DNA from 2 places in the Pseudosulfitobacter sp. SM2401 genome. Region 2 is predicted to be linked to the other one. Evidence: riboswitches for the same ligand, from Rfam matches in the RefSeq annotation. Region 2 holds a riboswitch; the other holds the start of a gene.
What was found. Region 2 has a riboswitch for glycine ahead of gcvT (glycine cleavage system aminomethyltransferase GcvT). Riboswitches for the same ligand answer to the same signal wherever they lie in the genome.
Positions count from the first base shown of each region.

Region 1 (10,612 bases), 1.3 Mb from region 2:
AGGCTTCGATTTGACGGCTGATTGTTGTTTGAATGTCCGCACCTTGGGCGCGAGCATCGAGAGCGACCATTCCGCTCACGGCAAAAGCCGCAGCAAAAATTGTGACCCTGAGAGTTCGGAACATGTGACAACCTCCTGTTTGATATCAAACAGGGTAGCTCATCCCCGGCAAAAAACAATTTTTACCAGCCTGCGGGTAAGGTGCGGGTGTCCCGCACCCCTGCCGTCAAACCAGATCGCCAGCCAGCGCTGAATCGATCAATGCAACGGTTTCATCCACACCATAAAGCGCAATGAAACCGCCGAAACGTGGGCCTTGCGATGCACCTAGCAACACTTCGTAAAGTGCCGTGAACCAAGCACGCAACGGGTCAAACCGCTCGCGCCCGCAGGCAAACACCTCGGACTGCAACGCCTCTGCATCAAGCCCGCCGTCCCATGCAACCAAACGCGCACGCAGGTCTTCCAGCGCTTCGCGCTCTAGGTCCGTCGCAGCACGGAACACTTTGGTTGGTTTTACAAAATCATTGTAATAGCGCACGGCAAAGCCCGCCGCCTGATCCAGATCAGGATGCGTTGCGGCAGAAGCCTCTGGCGCATACCGCTGAATGAAACCCCAAAGTTGATCTTTTTCTTCAGCTCCAGACACAGCGGCTAAATTCAGCAGCATCGAAAACGGTACAACCATGTTCGAGGTTGGAACATCACCGCCGTGGATATGCCAAACGGGGTTGTTCAGGCGTGCTTTTACGTCCTGCCCCTCATAGGCCCGCAGCTGCTGGTGATATTCATCCATCGCCTTTGGGATCACGTCAAAATGCATGCGCTTGGCCGTCTTTGGCTTTTGATACATGAAATACGACAGCGATTCAGACGACGCATAGGTCAACCATTCATCGATGCTGATTCCATTGCCGCTGGTCTTGGAAATCTTGTGCCCGTCCGCATCCAAGAACAGTTCATAACTGAAATGCTCGGGCGCTTTGTGCCCCAAAATCCGGCAAATGCTGTCGTAGATCGGCGTGTTGGTCGAATGATCTTTGCCGTACATTTCAAAGTCGACCTCAAGGGCCGCCCAGCGCGCACCAAAGTCCGGTTTCCATTGCAATTTCACGTTGCCACCGGTGATCGGCAGCGTCATTTCCTCGCCCTCTTCGGTGTCAAAGGTGATCGTGCCCTCGTTGGCGTTTACGCTTTTCATCGGCACGTACATGACGCGCCCCGTTTCGGGATGGATCGGCAGGAAAATCGAATAGGTCTGGCGACGTTCTTCACGCAAACTTTTCAGCATCACCGCCATGATCTCGTCGTACTTTTCCGCGGCGCGCATCAGCACTGTATCGAATTTGCCCGAGCCGTAGAATTCAGTTGCCGAGATGAACTCGTAATCGAACCCGAACGTATCGAGGAATCGACGCAGCATTGCGTTGTTGTGGTGGCCAAAGCTTTCGTGGGTGCCAAACGGGTCCGGCACAGACGTCAACGGGCGCTGCAAATGTTCGCTCAATGCCTCGGGGTTCGGCACGTTGCCCGGCACTTTGCGCATGCCGTCCAGATCGTCGGAAAAGCACACCAGTTTGGTCGGGATATCGCTGATCTCTTCGAACGCGCGGCGCACCATCGTTGTGCGTGACACTTCGCCGAATGTGCCGATGTGGGGCAAACCCGAGGGGCCATATCCCGTTTCAAACAGGACAAATCCCTTTTCGGGTGGATTTTTTGCATAGCGTTTGAGCAGCCGGCGCGCTTCTTCAAACGGCCATGCTTTGCAGGCCATTGCGGCCTCTCGTGTCTCGGTCATATCGCTATCCAATTGATAATCCCCCGCGCCCCATGCGCGCAGTTGTGCCGCTACCTATTGCCCAATGGCATGCGCGTCAATAAATTGAACACGAACATGAACCCTCTCAAGGACGCACACATTGCAAGATCTCCCCCATGCCATGACCGCTCAGGACGCGCTGGTTGCCCTGATGATCGCCGTTTCCGCGTCTGACGAAGATATCCGCACTGCGGAGCTGGTCAAAATCCAATCAGCCGTCAACATGCTGCCGGTTTTTGCTGATTTCGATCTCGATCGCTTGAACACCGTTAGTCAGGTTGTGTTCGATTTATTCGAACAAGAAGACGGGCTTGATGCCTTATTCGGATTGGTACGCGAAGCGTTGCCAGAACGCCTGAACGAAACCGCCTATGCGCTGGCCTGCGATGTCGCTGCGGCGGATGGGTCCTTGGACGAGGCAGAGCTGCGCCTTCTCGAAGAAATCCGGTATGAACTGAACATCGACCGCCTGCACGCCGCAGCCATCGAACGCGGTGCACGCGCACGCCACGTGACCTAAGCGAAAAACCTTTGATTTAATCGAAACGGGGTCCTATAGGACGCGTAGTTGATGAGACTCACATGGGAGAGCGCAGAGAAGTCTGCCGCCGAAGGAGCAACGCCCCGGAAACTCTCAGGCACATGAACCGTGTGGGCCGCCAAAGACATCAACTATCTGGAGAGAGGTCAGCGCAAGCGCAGCTGGCCCACCGAAGGAGAAAGCCGCCATTTGATTGGCGGTCAAGCTCTCAGGTCACGCGACAGATGGGGACACGGCACTGGCATTGACGCCAGACCTGTGTCCGTCCCATCGCGCCAGTTAAAAGAGCTACGACCATGACCCATATCGCCGTTATCGGTGCCGGTATCACCGGTATCACGACCGCCTATTCGCTGGCCTCTCGCGGCTACAAAGTGTCTGTTTTTGACCGCAATCGGTATGCCGCGATGGAAACGTCCTTTGCAAATGGCGGTCAGCTCAGCGCCTCGAACGCCGAAGTGTGGACACGCTGGGGCACGATTTTCAAAGGGCTCAAGTGGATGATGAATCCGGATGCCCCGCTGCTTGTGAACCCGCGCCCCAGCTGGCACAAATTGTCGTGGATGGCCGAATTCATGGGCAACATCCCGAACTACGAAAGCCACACAATCGCGACCGCCCGTATGGCAATTGAGGCCCGCAAGCACTTGTTGCGGTTCGCAGACGAGGTTGGGTTTTCCTTCGATTTGGAAAAACGCGGTATTTTGCATGTCTATAAATCAGAAGGTGAATTTGCCCACGCCCGCCGTGTGAACGAATTGCTGTCCAAAGGCGGACTTGAACGGCGCGAAGTAACAGCGGCCGAAGTTCAAGACATCGAGCCCGCTTTGCGCACCAAAACTCTGGGTGGTTATTACACCGAAAGCGATTTCACCGGCGATATTCATCTCTATGCACGCGCGCTGTCCAAAGGATGCGAACAGTTGGGCGTCACATTCAACTACAACGCAGATGTGTCCGAATTTCGCCACACAGGCCAAGGCGTGAAAATCAGCTGGCAGTCCGGTGCAGGCGATCAGCAACAACATTTTGATGGCATCGTTGTATGCGCTGGCGTAGGCAGTCGTGCAATTGCAGCGTCCCTTGGGGATCGCGTGAACATCTACCCCGTCAAAGGCTATTCGATCACCGTCAATCTGGATGACGCAAACAGCCAAGCCGCAGCCCCTTGGGTCAGCCTGCTGGACGACGAGGCCAAAGTGGTCACATCCCGCCTTGGCAAAAACCGGTTCCGCATTGCCGGTACCGCAGAATTCAACGGCTACAACCTGGACATTCGCGATGACCGGATCAAACCGCTGCGCAAGTGGTGCGAGACATTCTTTCCAGAGGTATCGACCGAACACTGCGTGCCTTGGGCAGGCTTGCGCCCGATGCTGCCCTCGATGATGCCAAAAATCGGACCGGGTTCGAAACCGGGCGTGTTCTACAACACTGGCCACGGGCATTTGGGGTGGACCCTATCGGCCGCAACAGCCGAAGCCGTCGCCGATTTTGTCGAAGTAGACCGCGTGAAAAACGCAGCATGATTTCGTGCGGGGATGCTTAGGAGCTGTAAAGCGTCCCCCACCTTTCGATCAACCGTTGCTGCATTTGCTTGGCGCGTTTGTTGTATCCGCGCGCGCCTTGCGGGGCTTCGCGGTTGGCCTTGGTGATGCGTTTGCGCACGGCTTCATCCGCACTAAAAATAGCAAAGACCAGAACCGTGCCGTCGGAGACCTCCATGTAGCCGCCCAAACCAGACACGAAATTAAGGGTCCCCGTTTTGGCGTCCACTTTGATCGGGTGGTTTTTTAGCACTTTGCCTTTTGCGTCGCGCATCGCGACAGGTTTTAGGATCGGGCGCAGCGTCTTGCTAGCGTAGACTTTGACCAATGCCTCGACCATGCTGTCTGCGGTCATTCGGTTCGCCGCTCCTAGGCCCGAATGGTCAACCAGCTTTAGACCCTGCGTCCCGAAACGGGCGCGTGCCCAAGCGTTCATTTCATTTGCAGAGGCACGCAAACTGGCCGGCTTTCCACGCCGTTTGGCAGTGGCTGCCATGCCGATCATTTCAGCCATCAGGTTGTTGGAAAACTTCAACGTGTCTTTTAGCAAATCTCGAACAGGCGCGCTTTGATGCGTTACAATAGCCGTGCCTGCGGACAGTTTTGCCACGACTTTGGCCGCCTTCAACTTGATCCCGTGGGACGCCGCCATGGTGCGAAACACGTCGCCCGCATAGGCCGCAGGATCACGCACCGGCAACCAACGTGATCCGCCATTGCCAAGGGCGCGGCGCGACACTGACCAGTTGTCGATCCCGTTTGTGCCAGAGTATTTGTAGACCGGAATATCACGTTCGGCGATGCGCATTTTGGCCATACTGACACTTGGGCGATGCTTGGTTGTGCGGGCCTCCATCGTCACACCGTACGTGCCGGAACTGCGACGCCATTCAAAGTGAACACGGTTAAAATTTAGCGCGATCCCGGACACTGCCGGACTGTAACCAACATGCGCTGGCTGATCCGTGTCGATGGTTTCGATTCGGGGCAAAGCACCGTCATAGACCTTGAATTCGCCCTTCACACCCGTGACGCCCGCCGCTTTCAGCCGCCGTGCCATATCAGCCAAAATGTTTGTATCCAGCGTCGGATCGCCACCACCTGCAAGGATCAGATCGCCTTGGATCACGCCGCCAGACACACTGCCTGTTGCGATCAATTGGGTGTTAAACCGATGCGATGGCCCCAAAACATCCAGTGCGTAAAGCGCTGTAATTGCTTTGGTAACGCTGGCAGGGGCGGTCGCCACATTGTGGTTGCGCGATTCGAGCCGCGCCCCGGTTTTTGCATCCGCCATAACAAAACTGACACGTCCACCCAGCTTGGCCTCGGCCACAATCGCGTCAACACCGCGCACCGTTTTCTTGCGAAACCCTGCACCACGCAGCCTAGGGCGCAGTGACGTATTCGGCGCATCCGCCCACGCCAAACCCACGGCCGCACTGGACAGCGCTGAACCCAAAAAAACTCGTCTCGAAATACCACGTATCATGCGGGCAGGTTAACCAATCCAATGGGGCGTGAACAAGGCAAGAAACGTTCACTTTTGATCCATCAGTAGCTGTGTTACGTCCGGCAGATGCAACGCGCCATTTTGATCATGTTCATCGCAATGTCCTTTATTCCTGCCGGGGATACGGCAGGGAAATTGCTAAGCTCTAACTTGAGTGTCGAACCACTCTTCATCGCGTGGTCGCGGTTTGCGGTTGGCGCATTATTGATCCTTCCGTTCATCAAGCGCGACGCATGGGCGTTGCTGCGGGATTGGCGTATTTGGGGACGTGCGTTGATTTTATGCTGCGGGATCAGCTCGATCCAAGTTGCGCTGTCCATGGCCCCGATTGCAGACGTGTTCGCCGCCTTCTTTATCGGACCCCTGATCAGTTACGCGCTGGCTGCGATTTTCCTGAAAGAACCGATCACGTGGCAGCGCACCGCCTTGATCGGTATCGGTTTTTTAGGCGTCTTGATCGTTGTGCAACCCGGTGCAGACATGAACCCCGGCTTGATTTGGGCGGCTGTTGCGGGCACGTGTTACGGCATGTTCCTGACAGCATCGCGCTGGCTCGCGCATCTGGGCACGCCAATCGCATTCACGTTTACCCAGCTGTTTATCGCAGCGCTGGTGTTGGCGCCTGTGGGCCTCGTCAATGTGCCGGTCATGACGTTTAATGTGTCGATCCTCACTTTGGGCTCCGCGCTTTTCTCGATGCTGGGCAACCTGTTGCTGCTCTATGCCTACAGCACTGCGCCCGCAACGAAATTGGCACCGTTTGTGTATTTTCAATTGCTCGCAGCAGTGTTGCTGGGGTGGTTGGTGTTTGACACTTGGCCAGCGCTGATCACTTGGGTTGGCCTGTTGATTGTCATGGGTGCCGGTGTTTTGTCTGCTCGCCTCAAGGCCTAGGCCTGCCAGCCCCCTGCCGCACGAATCGCAGTAGAAGACTGCGCAACCATCGGGACATTCACAAAACACCACGCGGGCCGTTCGGACAGCGTCAGCAAATGTGACATCCGCCCGGGTATCCGGTTGCGCACATACAGACGCGCAGCAGGGCTCATCCTTGCGGAAATGCGATCGCCGGGGCGCGCCAAAACGCCCACATGCACATTGTCCATGATCCAGCGCCAATCCTGCCAGCGATGAAATTGCGCCAGATTGTCCGCGCCCATCAACCAAACAAACCGAACACCGCGATAACGGGCCTGCAACGCCCGCAACGTGCTCGCGGTATAGCGCGTACCCAGCTGGCGTTCGATGTCTGTGATCCGAACACGCGGGTGATCCATGACCTCGCGCGCGCGTTCAATCCGTTGATCCAGAGGGGCTGGTCCGCGCGATTTCAACGGATTTCCCGGGCTGACCATCCACCAGACATGATCCAAACCAAACCGCTTGATCGCTTCGCGGGTGATGTGAGCGTGGCCCGCGTGGGCAGGATCAAAGGATCCGCCAAGCAAACCAATGGTTTGACCCGCAACGGCATATGGCATGGACGCTCTCATGCTGCTTGGTGCCGCGTTCAGGCCCGTATTGTCAATCAAACGTCGCATGAACATAGATCGCATTGCCCCCTGCGCACCGCTCAGTTATCACGTCCCAAACGTTTTCCCATCTTTGCAGGAGTCGCCCTCATGGCCGCCTATCAATACGTCTACCACATGTCCGGTGTTTCCAAGACCTACCCAGGTGGCAAGAAATGCTTCGAGAACATCCACCTCAACTTCCTTCCCGGCGTGAAAATCGGTGTTGTTGGCGTGAACGGCTCGGGTAAATCCACGCTGATGAAAATCATGGCCGGCATGGACAAGGATTTCACCGGCGAAGCGTGGGTCGCTGAGGGGGCCAAAGTTGGCTACCTGCCGCAGGAGCCGAAACTGGACCCGGAACTGAGCGTGCGTGAAAATGTGATGCTTGGTGTGGCCAAGCAAAAAGCCGTACTGGACCGCTACAACGAATTGGCGATGAACTACTCGGATGAAACCGCCGACGAAATGGGCAAGCTGCAAGACCAGATCGACGCAGAAAACCTCTGGGATCTGGATTCGCAAATCGACGTGTCGATGGAAGCGCTGCGCTGCCCTCCGGACGATGCCAACATCACCGACCTGTCCGGTGGTGAAGCCCGCCGCGTTGCGCTGTGCAAACTGCTGCTCGAAGCGCCAGATATGCTGTTGCTCGATGAACCGACCAACCACCTCGACGCCGAAACCATTTCATGGCTGCAACAGCACCTGATGGACTACAAAGGCACGATCCTGATCGTCACCCACGACCGCTATTTCCTCGATTCCATCACCAGCTGGATTCTAGAGATCGACCGCGGCAAAGGCGTGCCATGGGAAGGCAACTATTCCTCTTGGTTGGAACAAAAGGCCAAGCGCCTGATGCAAGAAGCCCGCGAAGACAAATCGCGCCAGAAAACGCTGGAACGCGAATTGCAGTGGATGCGTCAGGGGGCCAAGGCCCGTCAGGCGAAATCCAAGGCGCGGATCAATTCGTACAACGACATGCTGGACACGTCAGAGCGCGAAAAGCTGGCAACCGCCCAGATCGTCATTCCCAACGGCCAACGCCTCGGGAACAAGGTGATCGAAGTCACCGGTTTGAAAAAAGCCATGGGCGACAAGCTGTTGATCGAGAACCTCGACCTGTCCATCCCACCCGGCGGCATCGTCGGTGTGATCGGGCCAAACGGCGCGGGCAAATCGACGTTGTTCAAGATGCTGACGGGCCACGAAACCCCGGATGAGGGCACGGTAGAAGTCGGCGATACAGTGCAACTGTCCTACGTGGATCAGTCCCGCGACGACCTGAACGCGGACGACAATGTCTGGATGGCGATCTCTGGCGGGGCCGAATTGATCTCGCTTGGCGATGCCGAAGTGAACTCGCGCGCCTACTGCTCGTCGTTCAATTTCAAAGGCGGCGACCAGCAGAAAAAAGTCGGGCTTTTGTCAGGTGGTGAACGCAACCGCGTGCACATGGCGCGTTTGTTAAAAGAAGGCGGCAACGTGCTGCTGCTCGATGAACCGACGAACGATCTGGACGTCGAAACCCTGCGCGCTTTGGAAGACGCCTTGATGGATTTCGCCGGCTGCGCAGTTGTCATCTCGCACGACCGCTTCTTCCTCGACCGGATTTGCACCCACATCCTGGCATTCGAAGGCGAAGCCCACGTCGAATGGTTCGAAGGCAACTTTGAGGCCTATGAAGAAGACAAAAAGCGTCGTTTGGGTGCGGATGCACTTGAACCCAAACGACTGAAACACAAAAAATTCGTCCGGTAGGACGGGTTATTTGTGTTTAGCGGATGGGTTCAAGCGGTGCGAGGCAGGGTATGCGCAAGCATGCCCGTTCGCACTCGGTAGTTATTATTGAGTGGTACATGTTCACAGTAGTAATTGATGAATCAGGGGACACTGGCTTAAGCAACGTTCAGCCGGACCCTAGCAATGGACCATCACAATACTTTTGTAGCTGTGCTACTTTTTTCCGCGACGAAAACACGGCTCTGATCGAAAAGACTCTTAAGCGGCTAATCAATCACAAAGGCCTCATTCGTGCGAACCGGATGTCACATTTCGAGAAAATCAACGCTTGCAACAAAATCTCTCAGCTTCCGATCGGAATGGTTGGGGTGATATCAAACAAGTTAAGCTTGTTAAAATACCTATCTGAAGCGAAAAAAACACCAACCCACTTCTACAATAAGGTGATGCAATACCAGCTTGAAAGAGTTGGTGCCGCGATGGGCGCATTTGGAATTGCAGCTTCCGAAGTACGGATTCACATTGAGGCGCGCGCGCAGCAATATGGTTCGCTACTATCATTCGTTCGAGCTATTCAAGAAAATCCTTTAGACACTAGAGCTGCGTATATTCGAAACATCGACCGTTTTTCGATTTCTGCGGTCGACAAAAAAGACAGCGCGGTAATGGCATTGTCTGACATCGGAGCAAACGCAATTTTTTCAGCCGTAAAACGCGATGCTAAAAGCTTCGGCTTTTCCGAAACACGGTATCTGAAAGAACTGGCTCCCGCCTTTGTTGCAGACTCACGTGGACGCATTGTGCCATTAGGCTTGAAACCCATTCACTCAATCTCTGATCTTGGGTTGCCGTCAGTTGTTTCAACCGAAATCTCAAGTTTTCAAAACCCACATTCAGACTATCAACGCCTAACATAGGCCCAAGACCACGGGTCGAAGGCCGTCTTGCATTTGATCCAGTGGATCAAATCAGGCCGTAGAAGGCGATAGCCTCGGGGGTGATGAAATCGCCCCCGCCCATGGGGGCGGTCGGTGGCGGCGAAAACGCGGGGCGTTTCCGCAAATAGGAAAAACGCCAAAACTTTCCCCCTCAAAACCACCCGCACCCGCTACCATATTCTTACCCATGAAACGTAGAACCTTTATCGCCTCCGTCTCCGCTTTGTTTGCGGCACCTGCTGTGCCTTTGGCTGCGGCCTCTTCAGCGGTGCCTGCCGCCCTCACCCAACATTTCGCCAAGGCCAAGTTGCTCGCCCGTTGCCATGACCGTGCATCGCCTGAGATGTTCATGCGCCTGATGAAGCTCGACGGGGACACCGCCCGTGGCGTGTTCAACCTGCTGCAAGACAAAGGTGTGATCGGCAATGGCATCGACGGGATCACCCGCGCGATCAATCCGCTGAACACCCACTGCGTCCCGAACGAGGCCGTACGGGCAAGGGACTTGGCGAAAATGACATCTGACATCGCAAAGCGCGTGCGTGACATGGCCAAACGGCGGCTGGAAGCTATTGAAAAAGAACTAGCAGACGATGCGCCAGAGCCGGAAACCAGCGATCCCGAGCCCCCGCAGACCGACGCCTAGGACGGTTTGCCGCAGACCCACACGCAACGCGCGCTGCGTTAACCGGTCGCTAAGGTAGTTTAATATTTTGATAAATTATCTAAAGAATTCAACACGTCAGGCGATACCGCTCAAATAAATTTACCTCAGCGAAACCCTGCTCAAAACCGCCCCTTCAGGACGTACCCCTTGCAAGAATCGCTTACAGGTGCCATATGACTTCATGCAAACGTTATTCTTTTTCGACCCACTGTCTCGTTTATTCGGCTTCAGTCTATCGATCACAGACCGACCACGCCGGGCCATCGCACTCTCGCGGATGGCATATAAACTTGGAGACTACGGATATGGCTACTGGCACCGTAA
Region 1 is NZ_CP170633.1:3,053,136-3,063,747, forward strand. It holds gene ACFIO0_RS14990 (DUF4864 domain-containing protein) at 1-124, opposite strand, end outside; gene ACFIO0_RS14995 (lysine--tRNA ligase) at 227-1,801, opposite strand; gene ACFIO0_RS15000 (TerB family tellurite resistance protein) at 1,944-2,342, shown strand; glycine riboswitch at 2,396-2,482, shown strand; glycine riboswitch at 2,489-2,597, shown strand; gene ACFIO0_RS15005 (D-amino acid dehydrogenase) at 2,660-3,892, shown strand; gene dacB (D-alanyl-D-alanine carboxypeptidase/D-alanyl-D-alanine-endopeptidase) at 3,909-5,402, opposite strand; gene ACFIO0_RS15015 (EamA family transporter) at 5,490-6,317, shown strand; gene ACFIO0_RS15020 (nicotinate-nucleotide adenylyltransferase) at 6,314-6,916, opposite strand; gene ettA (energy-dependent translational throttle protein EttA) at 7,046-8,701, shown strand; gene ACFIO0_RS15030 (DUF3800 domain-containing protein) at 8,752-9,600, shown strand; gene ACFIO0_RS15035 (hypothetical protein) at 9,809-10,267, shown strand; gene ACFIO0_RS15040 (cold-shock protein) at 10,594-10,612, shown strand, end outside.
Region 1: linked by a shared signal. The riboswitch ahead of ACFIO0_RS15005 (D-amino acid dehydrogenase) and the one ahead of gcvT (glycine cleavage system aminomethyltransferase GcvT) in region 2 are both predicted to bind glycine.

Region 2 (10,612 bases):
AATCTGCAAGGCGTGCGGCTTGGCCGGTGGTCAAAGTCGGATTGTCCCAAAACCGGCCCCACAGCGGTGATTGCCCGAGCAAACCGTCGATGTCCCACGTTGGTCGGGCAAAGCCAGCGGGCGGCGACCAACGATCTGCAAGGTCGTGCATCTGCGCCATTTGGCGACCGAGTTCACGGTACAAATCAGGCCGGTTTTCAACGTCAGGCACCTGCGACAACGGGACCCCTTCGATCCAGCTGAGCAGGTCGATGACGGTGTCGCCCAATGTCAAAAACAAACTGCCGTCGCGGGCCCTAATCGACGCAGGAACTGTGATGCCGCCGTTGGCCAACATCTGCATCCATTGCAGTTCAGATTGCAGTTCAGCAGCGCTGCGATATCCGGCGCGGTGCAGGCGCAAGGCAAGCGGTCCGCGAGCAGTGTCGACGCGGTAAACGTGGTTTTCGCGGGCTGCGATCAACGTGACCTTTGCGCCAACATGACCCCAGTGAACCAGCGCCGCTTTGAGCGCAATGTCAGTCACGTGCAGGCCCAAGATCGCTCAGCACGCTGTCCAGAGTGTCCAGCATCATGTCTGCGTTTTCGATGGAAAACGGCATCGGTGGGCGGATCTTGAGGGTGTTGTAATGGATGCCGAGCTTGTTCATCAAAACGCCACGCTGGCGCATTTCGTTGGCGACCTTGATCGCGAACTGACTGGCGGGTGCCTTGGTCGCGCGATCCGTGACCAGTTCGGCCCCGAAATACAGGCCCTGACCGCGCACATCGCCGATGCATTCGTGGGTTTCCACCAGCTTTTGCAGACCTGCTTTTGCGTGCGCCCCGACACGCAATGCGTTGGCCTGCAAGTCTTCGTCAACCATCACATCCAGCACGGCCATGGCCGCAGCGCAGGACACCGGATTGCCGCCGAACGTGTTGAAATATCGAAACGAATTACGGAACGCGGCCATGATGTCTGGAGTGGTCACAACCCCTGCGACGGGGTGGCCATTGCCCATGGGTTTGCCCATCGTAACGACGTCTGGCACCAGTCCGATGCGTTGATGCCCCCAGAACCGTTCGCCGTTGCGGCCAAAGCCGGGCTGTACCTCGTCTGCGATGATCAAACCACCGGCTTTGCGCACGACGTTTTGGGCTGGTGCCAGCCATCCTGCGTCCAAATCGGGAAAGCCTTCGTTCAGGAATGCAGGGCAGATCAACAGCGCGGAAAACCCGATGCCTGAGGCGTTCAGATCGTCAATCGCAGCTTGGACCGAGGCGGCAAATGCGTGGGCATGGGCTATGCCAGCCTCGTCCCCCAAGGGGCGGTAACTGTCGGGCGCGGGGACTTGGCGCACGTGGCTGCCGTCGCCGGTGGCGGGGCGGTTTGTGGCTGATAATTGCGCCACCACAGTCGTGTTGCCGTGGTAGGTGTGGTCGGTTGCAATGACGCCGCGCTTGCCGGTGACGGCCTCGGCCATGCGCAGGGCGATGTCGTTTGCCTCTGATCCTGTGCAGGTCATGATGGCGGTTGAAAGATCGCCCTCGAATGTCCCCGTCAGCCGTTCAACGTAGTCCAGAATACCGTCGTGCAGATAGCGCGTGTGGGTGTTCAATTGGCGGGCCTGCGCGCAGATGGCGTCAACCACCCGCGGATGACAATGCCCGACGTGCGGCACATTATTGTAACAATCCAGATACTTGCGCCCATCGGCATCCCAAACCCAAACGCCGTCGCCTTTGACCAGATGCAGGGGATCGTCATAAAACGTCGAGACGTTGGGACCCAGCAATCGGGCGCGTCGCTTTAGCATGTTTTGGGTATTGCTCATGTCGGTAAATCAGGTGATCCGGTCAAAATTGTCAAGGATCGCGGACCTGATCATGCGAATTTGAGTTGACAAGAATGCGGAACCTGAATTGTATGCGACGGTGTCCACCATGGACGCACGACCGTCATCGGGAGAACCAGACATACTGGTGCCGAAGGAGCAACCGCCTCGGAAACTCTCAGGCCAATGGACCGATACGGACGACAATACTCTGGAGAGTGGTGCCACACGCACCCGCCGAAGGGATAGCAATCTCAGGCGCACAGGACAGAGGGGGCATCAAGTGGCAAAGGCTATGTCTTTGCTGTGTATTGGTGCCGGATGATTTTATTATAAATCAATACGGTGCATGGATAGGGGCCGTTTGAGATGTCTGATTTAATGCATACGCCATTGCATGATTTGCACGTGGAACTCGGGGGCAAAATGGTGCCTTTCGCCGGGTATGCGATGCCTGTGCAATATCCGCTTGGGGTGATGAAAGAGCACGATCACACGCGCACGCGCGCCGGGCTGTTTGATGTGTCGCACATGGGGCAAGTCATTGTGCGTGGGTCTGATTTCGCGACTGCGGCGCGGGCGTTTGAAACCTTGGTGCCGATGGATGTTTTAGGGTTGGACACGGATCGCCAGCGCTATGGCTTTTTCACCAATGATGCGGGCGGGATCATGGATGATCTGATGTTTGCCAATCGTGGTGATCATCTGTTTGTCGTGGTGAATGCGGCCTGCAAAGGGGCTGATATCGCGCACATGCAAGCACATTTGGCGGGTGTCGAAGTCACTGAGATCACCGACCGCGCGTTGCTGGCTTTGCAGGGTCCATCGGCCGAAACCGTGTTGGCAACGCTTGACCCAAGGGCTGCCGAGATGGCGTTTATGGATGTCGCGACGCTGTCCCTGAATGGTGCAGAATGCTGGGTGTCGCGGTCAGGATACACCGGCGAAGACGGCTATGAAATTTCGGTGCCTGCGGATCAGGCAGAAGCTTTGGCGCGGGCCTTGCTGGACCATCCAGAGGTCGAAGCCATCGGTTTGGGCGCACGGGATTCGCTGCGCCTTGAGGGCGGATTGTGCCTGTACGGCCATGACATTGACACCGGCACGACCCCGATTGAGGGCGCGTTGACGTGGGCGATCCAAAAGGTGCGGCGCGATGGTGGCGCACGTGCCGGTGGCTTTCCGGGGGCCACGCAGATATTTGCACAAATGGCGGACGGGGCTGCGCGCAAACGCGTTGGCCTGTTGCCGACCGGACGTGCGCCAATGCGCGAAGGTGTGCCGTTGTTTGCAGGCCCTGAGGGTGGCGAACAGATCGGCAAAATCACGTCCGGTGGCTTTGGCCCAACGGTCGGTGGCCCTGTTGCGATGGGCTACGTCACGCGTGATCACGCATCCATAGGCACGACAATATACGGGGAACTGCGCGGCAAACGTTTGCCTTTGAGCGTCACCAAAATGCCGTTCACCCCAGCCAATTTTAAACGATAAACCAAAGCGGAGAAACGACAGATGAAATACACCGAAGAACACGAATGGCTGCGCGTCGAAGATGACGTTGTGGTGGTTGGCATCACGGCACACGCGGCTGAACAACTGGGCGATATTGTCTTTGTTGAATTGCCCGAAGTTGGCGACACAGTGGCCAAAGATGACGAGATCGTGGTGATCGAATCCGTCAAGGCGGCGTCCGACATTCTGGCCCCGATTGACGGTGAAATCGTCGAGGTAAACACGGCTTTGGCGGACAGCCCGTCTGCAGTGAACGAGGACGCGATTGGTGCCGGTTGGTTCTTTAAGATCAAGCCCGATGATACGTCGCAAATGGACGAATACATGGACGAAGCCGCGTACAATAAATTGATTGCCTAAGCGCTTTTACCTCGCACCTATCGGAGCCTGAAAATGACATTTACCCCCACCGACTACCTGCCATATGATTTTGCAAATCGCCGCCACATTGGACCTTCCCCTGCGGAAATGGCGCAAATGCTGGACGTGGTGGGGGCAAAGGATCTGGCCGCGTTGATCGACGACACGCTGCCTGCAAAAATCCGTCAGAAAGAACCGCTTGAGTTTGGAAAAGCCAAATCCGAGCGCGAGCTATTGCACCACATGAAGATCGTCGCGGGCAAAAACAAAGTGCTGACGTCGTTGATCGGGCAGGGCTATCACGGCACGGTCACGCCGCCTGCGATCCAACGCAATATTCTGGAAAATCCGGCTTGGTACACGGCCTACACGCCCTATCAGCCCGAGATTTCGCAGGGGCGTCTTGAGGCACTTTTGAACTTTCAAACGATGGTGTCGGATTTGACCGGTCTAGAGATCGCCAACGCGTCGTTGCTCGACGAAGCGACTGCCTGCGCCGAGGCGATGACGATGGCGCAGCGGGTGTCAAAATCCAAGGCTATCGGGTTCTTTGTCGATGAAAATTGCCACCCACAAAACATTGCGGTGATGAAGACACGTGCAGCGCCTCTGGGGATCGAAATCACGATTGGCGATCCGAATGATCTGGATGCGACGGCCGTCTTTGGCGCGATCTTTCAGTACCCCGGAACACACGGGCATTTGCGTGATTTCACGGATCAGATCGCGGCCCTGCATGGCACCAAAGCCATCGGTATTATTGCGGCTGACCCACTGTCGCTGACCTTGCTTAAGGAACCCGGTGCGATGGGCGCGGATATTGCCGTTGGATCAACCCAGCGGTTCGGTGTGCCGGTCGGATATGGCGGTCCGCACGCGGCCTACATGGCGACCAAAGCGAACTACGCGCGCTCGATGCCGGGGCGTATTGTCGGGGTGTCTATCGACAGCCTTGGCAACCGCGCCTACCGCCTGTCGCTGCAAACCCGCGAACAACATATTCGGCGCGAAAAAGCGACGTCAAACGTGTGTACGGCGCAGGCGTTGCTGGCCGTAATGGCCGGATTTTACGCGGTATTTCATGGGCCTGAGGGGTTAAAAGCGATTGCGCAACGCATCCATCGCAAGACTGCGCGATTGGCCGAAGGTCTGAAAACCGCAGGCTTTGATGTGCGCCCTGCGACGTTCTTTGACACGATCACTGTGGACGTTGGCCCGTTGCAATCGGCGGTCATGAAATCGGCGGTGGATGAAGGGATCAACCTGCGCGCTGTCGGCTCCACTCAGGTCGGGATCACGCTGGATGAACGCACGCGATCCGAGACAATCGAGGCCGTCTGGCGCGCCTTCGGGATCGAGCTGAAGGACAAGGATTACACCCCACATTACCACGTGCCGGAAAAGCTGATCCGCACCTCGGATTACCTGACCCATCCGGTGTTCCACATGAACCGCGCCGAGACAGAAATGATGCGTTACATGCGTCGTTTGGCGGATCGTGATCTGGCGCTGGATCGCGCGATGATCCCGCTGGGATCGTGCACAATGAAGCTGAATTCCGCGGCCGAAATGATGCCGGTGACGTGGGATGAATTTTCGCTTTTGCATCCCTACATCCCGACGGATCAAGCGGCCGGTTACATGGAAATGATCGATGATCTGTCGGCCAAATTATGTGATGTCACGGGCTATGACGCGATTTCGATGCAGCCAAATTCTGGTGCGCAGGGCGAATACGCGGGGTTGCTTTCGATTGCGTCGTATCACCGCGCAAACGGTCAAGGGCACCGCAACATTTGCCTGATCCCGATGTCTGCGCATGGGACCAATCCGGCCTCGGCGCAGATGGTGGGTTGGAAGGTTGTTCCGATCAAGTCGGACGCCAAAGGCGACATCGATCTTGAGGATTTTGCCGCCAAAGCGGACCTGCACAAAGACAACCTTGCTGCCTGCATGATCACCTATCCGTCGACCCACGGGGTGTTCGAGGAAACCGTGATTGACGTGTGCCAGATGACCCACGATCGCGGCGGTCAGGTCTATATCGACGGGGCCAACATGAACGCGATGGTCGGCCTGTCGCGCCCCGGTGATTTGGGTGGGGACGTGAGCCACCTGAACCTGCACAAAACCTTTTGCATTCCGCACGGTGGTGGTGGGCCCGGTATGGGACCGATCGGTGTGAAAGAACACTTGATTGCGCATCTTCCGGGGGATCCGAACACGGGGACCGGCGCTGTGTCTGCCGCGGCCTTTGGGTCGCCATCGCTGTTGCCGATTTCGTGGGCCTATTGCCTGATGATGGGCGGCGAAGGGCTGACCCAAGCGACCCGCGTGGCGATCCTGAACGCCAATTACATCGCCAAGCGATTGGAAGGCGCGTTCGACGTTTTGTACAAGGGGCCAACCGGACGTGTGGCGCACGAATGCATCATCGACACGCGCCCGTTTGCGGACTCTGCGCATGTGACGGTGGACGATATTGCCAAGCGTTTGATCGACTGCGGCTTTCACGCCCCAACGATGAGCTGGCCAGTGGCGGGCACCTTGATGATCGAGCCGACGGAATCCGAAACCAAAGCCGAGCTGGACCGGTTCTGCGATGCGATGTTGGCGATCCGTGCCGAGATCACGCAGATCGAAAACGGTGAGATCGACGCGGACAACAACCCGCTGAAAAACGCGCCACACACGATGGAGGATTTGGTTAAAGACTGGGATCGCCCCTACAGCCGCGAGGTCGGGTGTTTCCCGCCCGGAGCGTTCCGTGTCGACAAATATTGGCCGCCTGTGAACCGTGTGGACAACGTCTGGGGGGATCGAAATTTGACCTGTACGTGTCCGCCGATGGAAAACTACGCAGAGGCGGCAGAATAGCCGCATTCGACGTTCCTTCGCAAAATAGATCAGGCCGGTGTTTCATTGCACCGGCCTTTTTCGTGCCGCGTGTGCACACAATCTGAGCGAGAGATAATGCTCGCTAAAATACAGCTTCGTGGTACGCTGTGGTTGTATTAAACGATTCATATTTTAGGAAATTGCTATGAGATTGCTCAAACTAGCGCTGTTTTGTTGCGTGCTGATTGTTGGCGCCTACGTCATCTATCACTATCAAATCAAAGGCAAAAATTCGACCGAGGGGCCATTGGAGAACGGGACGCCGCAAGCCAGCGCCATATCGACAACGGTCAGCTGTCAGGGCGCGGATCACGTGATCACCAATGGCGCGGCGATCCCGCATTTGCCGGATGCGTCGATGATCGCGTCCGAAGACATCAGCGTCGAGAGCCTGCAATGTTCGTTTGATGCGTATTCCTGGGATTTGTTTTTGGCGCTCAATCACGACGCGGATGGTGTGCTTGTCACCGGCGGCAGCGATGATCCGACAGTCTGGGAAAACTGGGCTGAGAGCAGCGATATTTTCCTACCGGATGGTGCCGCACCTGCGTCAACTGAGGGGTCATTTCCGCCGCGCAATGTACCTGCGGAATGTGCCGGTCTGCATGACGGCGCGATGAAAATCGTGCGCCAAATTGGCAAGCGTCCTGACGTTCTGGAAGAATTCACAGAGCCGTTTCAATCCGGTCCTTTGATCGATGCAAACGGGCACTACAGCCGCTTTGCGATTTCGGTGAACCAGTCGATGTACGACTATATTTTGGACAACGAACTGTACAACAAAGCCGGTCAAAAGACGTTTTCGCAAGCAGGCAACGAGGTGAATTTTTCCTGTAGCTGCAACGAGGGCACAGACGCTGACGGCAATCCGATTTGCGCACAAGGCGGCCAGCAAGGGGCCGTGATGGCCAAAGCCGCGTGGAAGGTGATCGACACTGCCAAAAACGATGATCCGTCGTTGTTTCACACGGTCGAGGCACTGGTGTTCACCGAGGCGGCCAAAGACGGATCGCGCCCGGCAATGTGCGAAAAGCAACTGGTCGGTTTGACCGGTTTTCACATCGCTCAAAAGACCAGCAACGACACGCAATGGCTGTGGTCGACGTTTGAACACGTGGACAATGCGCCAACAAAAGGCCAAGGCGCTGACAAGCCAAAGTACAACTATTTCAACCCTGATTGCGCTGATTGTAACGCGGTGAACGAGCCACCCGCGCAGCCCTGGAACCCCGATGATCCGCCGCTAAGCGACGCGCGCATTGGTGATCGCAGCCAGATCGAGCGGGTCATTGCGATCCATCAAGACACGGATGCGATGAACGCGCAGGTGCAATCCGATCTGCTGGCCGGCACCGTTTGGGTCAATTACGAACTGGTTTCGACCCAGTGGCCCACAGCGCCAACCGCCCCGAACGCCGCGCCAACGGCGGCGACAAACTGGTGCAGCGCGATCAACGAAGTCGACAAATCGGGCAACCCGGCACCTGCGTTTTTGGCCAACACCACGCTGGAAACCTACATCCAAGGCACGGTCCCGCAAGCCAGTTCCAGCTGCATCAATTGTCACTTGAACGCGACGATGACGGACGGGCAATTTTCCGATTTCACGTATTTGCTAGAACGCGCCCGAGGGCCGCAAGAGGGGCCAAGCCAATGAGCAATTCTGATCAAAAGACATTCAATGCGATGTCGGCTTTGCTGACGGGGTTCAGTGAACAATTGATTGCACCACAAGTCGATCCGATTGGTTTGCCAAAGCTGTTTTTGCAATGGGCGACGGATCATTCTGGTGGGGACTGTGCCAATTTGCTGGCGACATTCGCGTCCCTTCAGGCCGTTGTTCCGGCCTTAAGCACAGACGAAATCGGGTCTGTCATCATGGGGGTGTCGCCTGATCCGACAACCGGTGAACCGATCGACGAAAACCAAACGGCTGTCGCGCAAGCGATCCTAAAGCTGTGGTATTTGGGGTCGTGGTATCAGCCCTTTGACAGCGCAGGTGCGGCCAAAGGCAAGGAAACCGTCGTGTCCGATCAGGCCTACATCAAAGGTCTGGCATGGCAGTCGATGCAAAGCCACGCGATGGGCAATTCGACCCTGACGTTTGGCTACTGGGACAAACCGCCTGCCGCATCGTTGCAGGTGACGACGGGGAACGATGAGGTGTCCGCTGGCGGATCGCCCGACACCTCTGGATGGGGGGCAAGCGCATGAGCGATCCTGACTACGATATCATCATTGTTGGCGCCGGCGTTGCGGGCCCGATTATCGCCAAAGAACTGTCGCAAGCGGGTGCAAAAATCCTGATCATCGAGGGTGGGCCAGAGACACCGCCCACGAACCGCGAAGAATACATGAGCAACTTTTTGTTGAACACGGTAAAGACGCCTGAATCGCCCTACCCACCGGGATTGGGTGCCAATCCAGCAAAAGAAGCAACGCCGCGCGCCACCGTTGCGCAGACCTTTGGCAACAATGTTTCGCCAACGTGGCACGCTGATCTTGGGGCGGGAAACTACATTTACAACGCGGATGTGTCGTATCTTTTGCAAGAAGGCCCGCAGCCGTTTTTGTCAGGGTACGAGCGGATTACAGGTGGCACCACGTGGCATTGGCTGGGTACAAGTCTGCGTTTTTTGGAACATGATTTCACGATGAAATCGACCTACGGCGCAGATGATCCTGACTATCCGATGCCCGATTGGCCGATTGTTGTGGATGATTTACTAGACGCCTACGGGCGCGCTGAGCACGAGATCGGCGTGTCTGCAGATGTGTCGATCCAAACCAAGGAACTGGCACAAATCGGTTTGAAATATTCCGACGGTTACAGCTATCCGATGCAAGAAATTCCGCCGTCGGTTTTGGATGTGCAGATTGCTGCTGCGCTGAACGGCTTTCAGGATTTCATCAACTTTGAGGGTCAGCAGGTCTTTGTGACGTCCACCCCTGCAGGGCGAAACTCGCAACCCGATGGCAACAGACGCACCTGTGCGGGCAACACAAATTGCATCCCGATTTGCCCCATCCAGGCCAAGTGGGACGGCACGGTGACACTGGCTGGGGCGCAGTCGACGGGCAATGTGACGTTGAAATCACAATGCGTCGTGACCAAAGTTGTGTCCGCAGGGTACGGCCAGCCGGTGACAGGGATCGAATACATTCACTGGGAAAATGGTCCGACAAAAATCACCAAATCCGAGCCCATCACGGCGACTGCAAAAATTTACGTCATCGCCGCCCACGCGATCGAAACGCCTAAGCTGATGCTGATGTCTGACATGGGTAACGGGCAGACGGTGGCGAATTCGTCTGACCAGATGGGGCGCAACCTGATGGATCACCCGCTGTACCTGTCGTGGTCGCTGATGCCCGAGCAGATCTTTGGCTTTCGCGGGCCTTTGACAACGTCAGGCATTGAATCGCTGCGTGATGGTCCGTTCCGGTCAGATCGGGCGGCTTGGCGGTGTGAAATTGGCAACGAAGGCTGGAATTTTGCCATCGGTGACCCTTGGACAACTGTCAGTGATTTTGTGGATGGCAAGAACGCCTCGCACACCAATGCGAACTTGGATCGGCTGTTCGGGGCCGGGTTGATCGAACAGCTGAACAGCCATTTTACGCGGCAATGGCGGATGGGGTTTTTGGTTGAACAAACACCCGAATCCGACAGCCGTGTAACGATCAATCGCGACAACGGTATCGTCGATGGCCTGCATCTACCGCGCCCTGTGATTAACTATAAATTATCGGAATACACCCGTCGGGGTTTTGCCTCGGCCGAGGTGTTTTCACGGCAGGTTTATCAAATGTTGGGGGCGACCAATTTCACCCGGAACGCGCAGAATTTGACCGCTGCTGACGGTACCGAATTTCCAAACCCTGTTTGGTTTGAAAACCCTGATCGCGACATGTTTGAGGCTTTGCCTGATGCGTTGAAGGTGCCTGAGTTGTGTGCAAACGGGCAGGCGGTACCAGACGGGTTCACCTACTTTGGGGCGGGCCATCTGGTTGGCACGTACCGG
Region 2 is NZ_CP170633.1:160,313-170,924, forward strand. It holds gene ACFIO0_RS00830 (phosphotransferase) at 1-526, opposite strand, end outside; gene ACFIO0_RS00835 (aminotransferase class III-fold pyridoxal phosphate-dependent enzyme) at 519-1,817, opposite strand; glycine riboswitch at 1,936-2,021, shown strand; gene gcvT (glycine cleavage system aminomethyltransferase GcvT) at 2,187-3,308, shown strand; gene gcvH (glycine cleavage system protein GcvH) at 3,330-3,689, shown strand; gene gcvP (aminomethyl-transferring glycine dehydrogenase) at 3,723-6,566, shown strand; gene ACFIO0_RS00855 (hypothetical protein) at 6,733-8,244, shown strand; gene ACFIO0_RS00860 (hypothetical protein) at 8,241-8,801, shown strand; gene ACFIO0_RS00865 (GMC oxidoreductase) at 8,798-10,612, shown strand, end outside.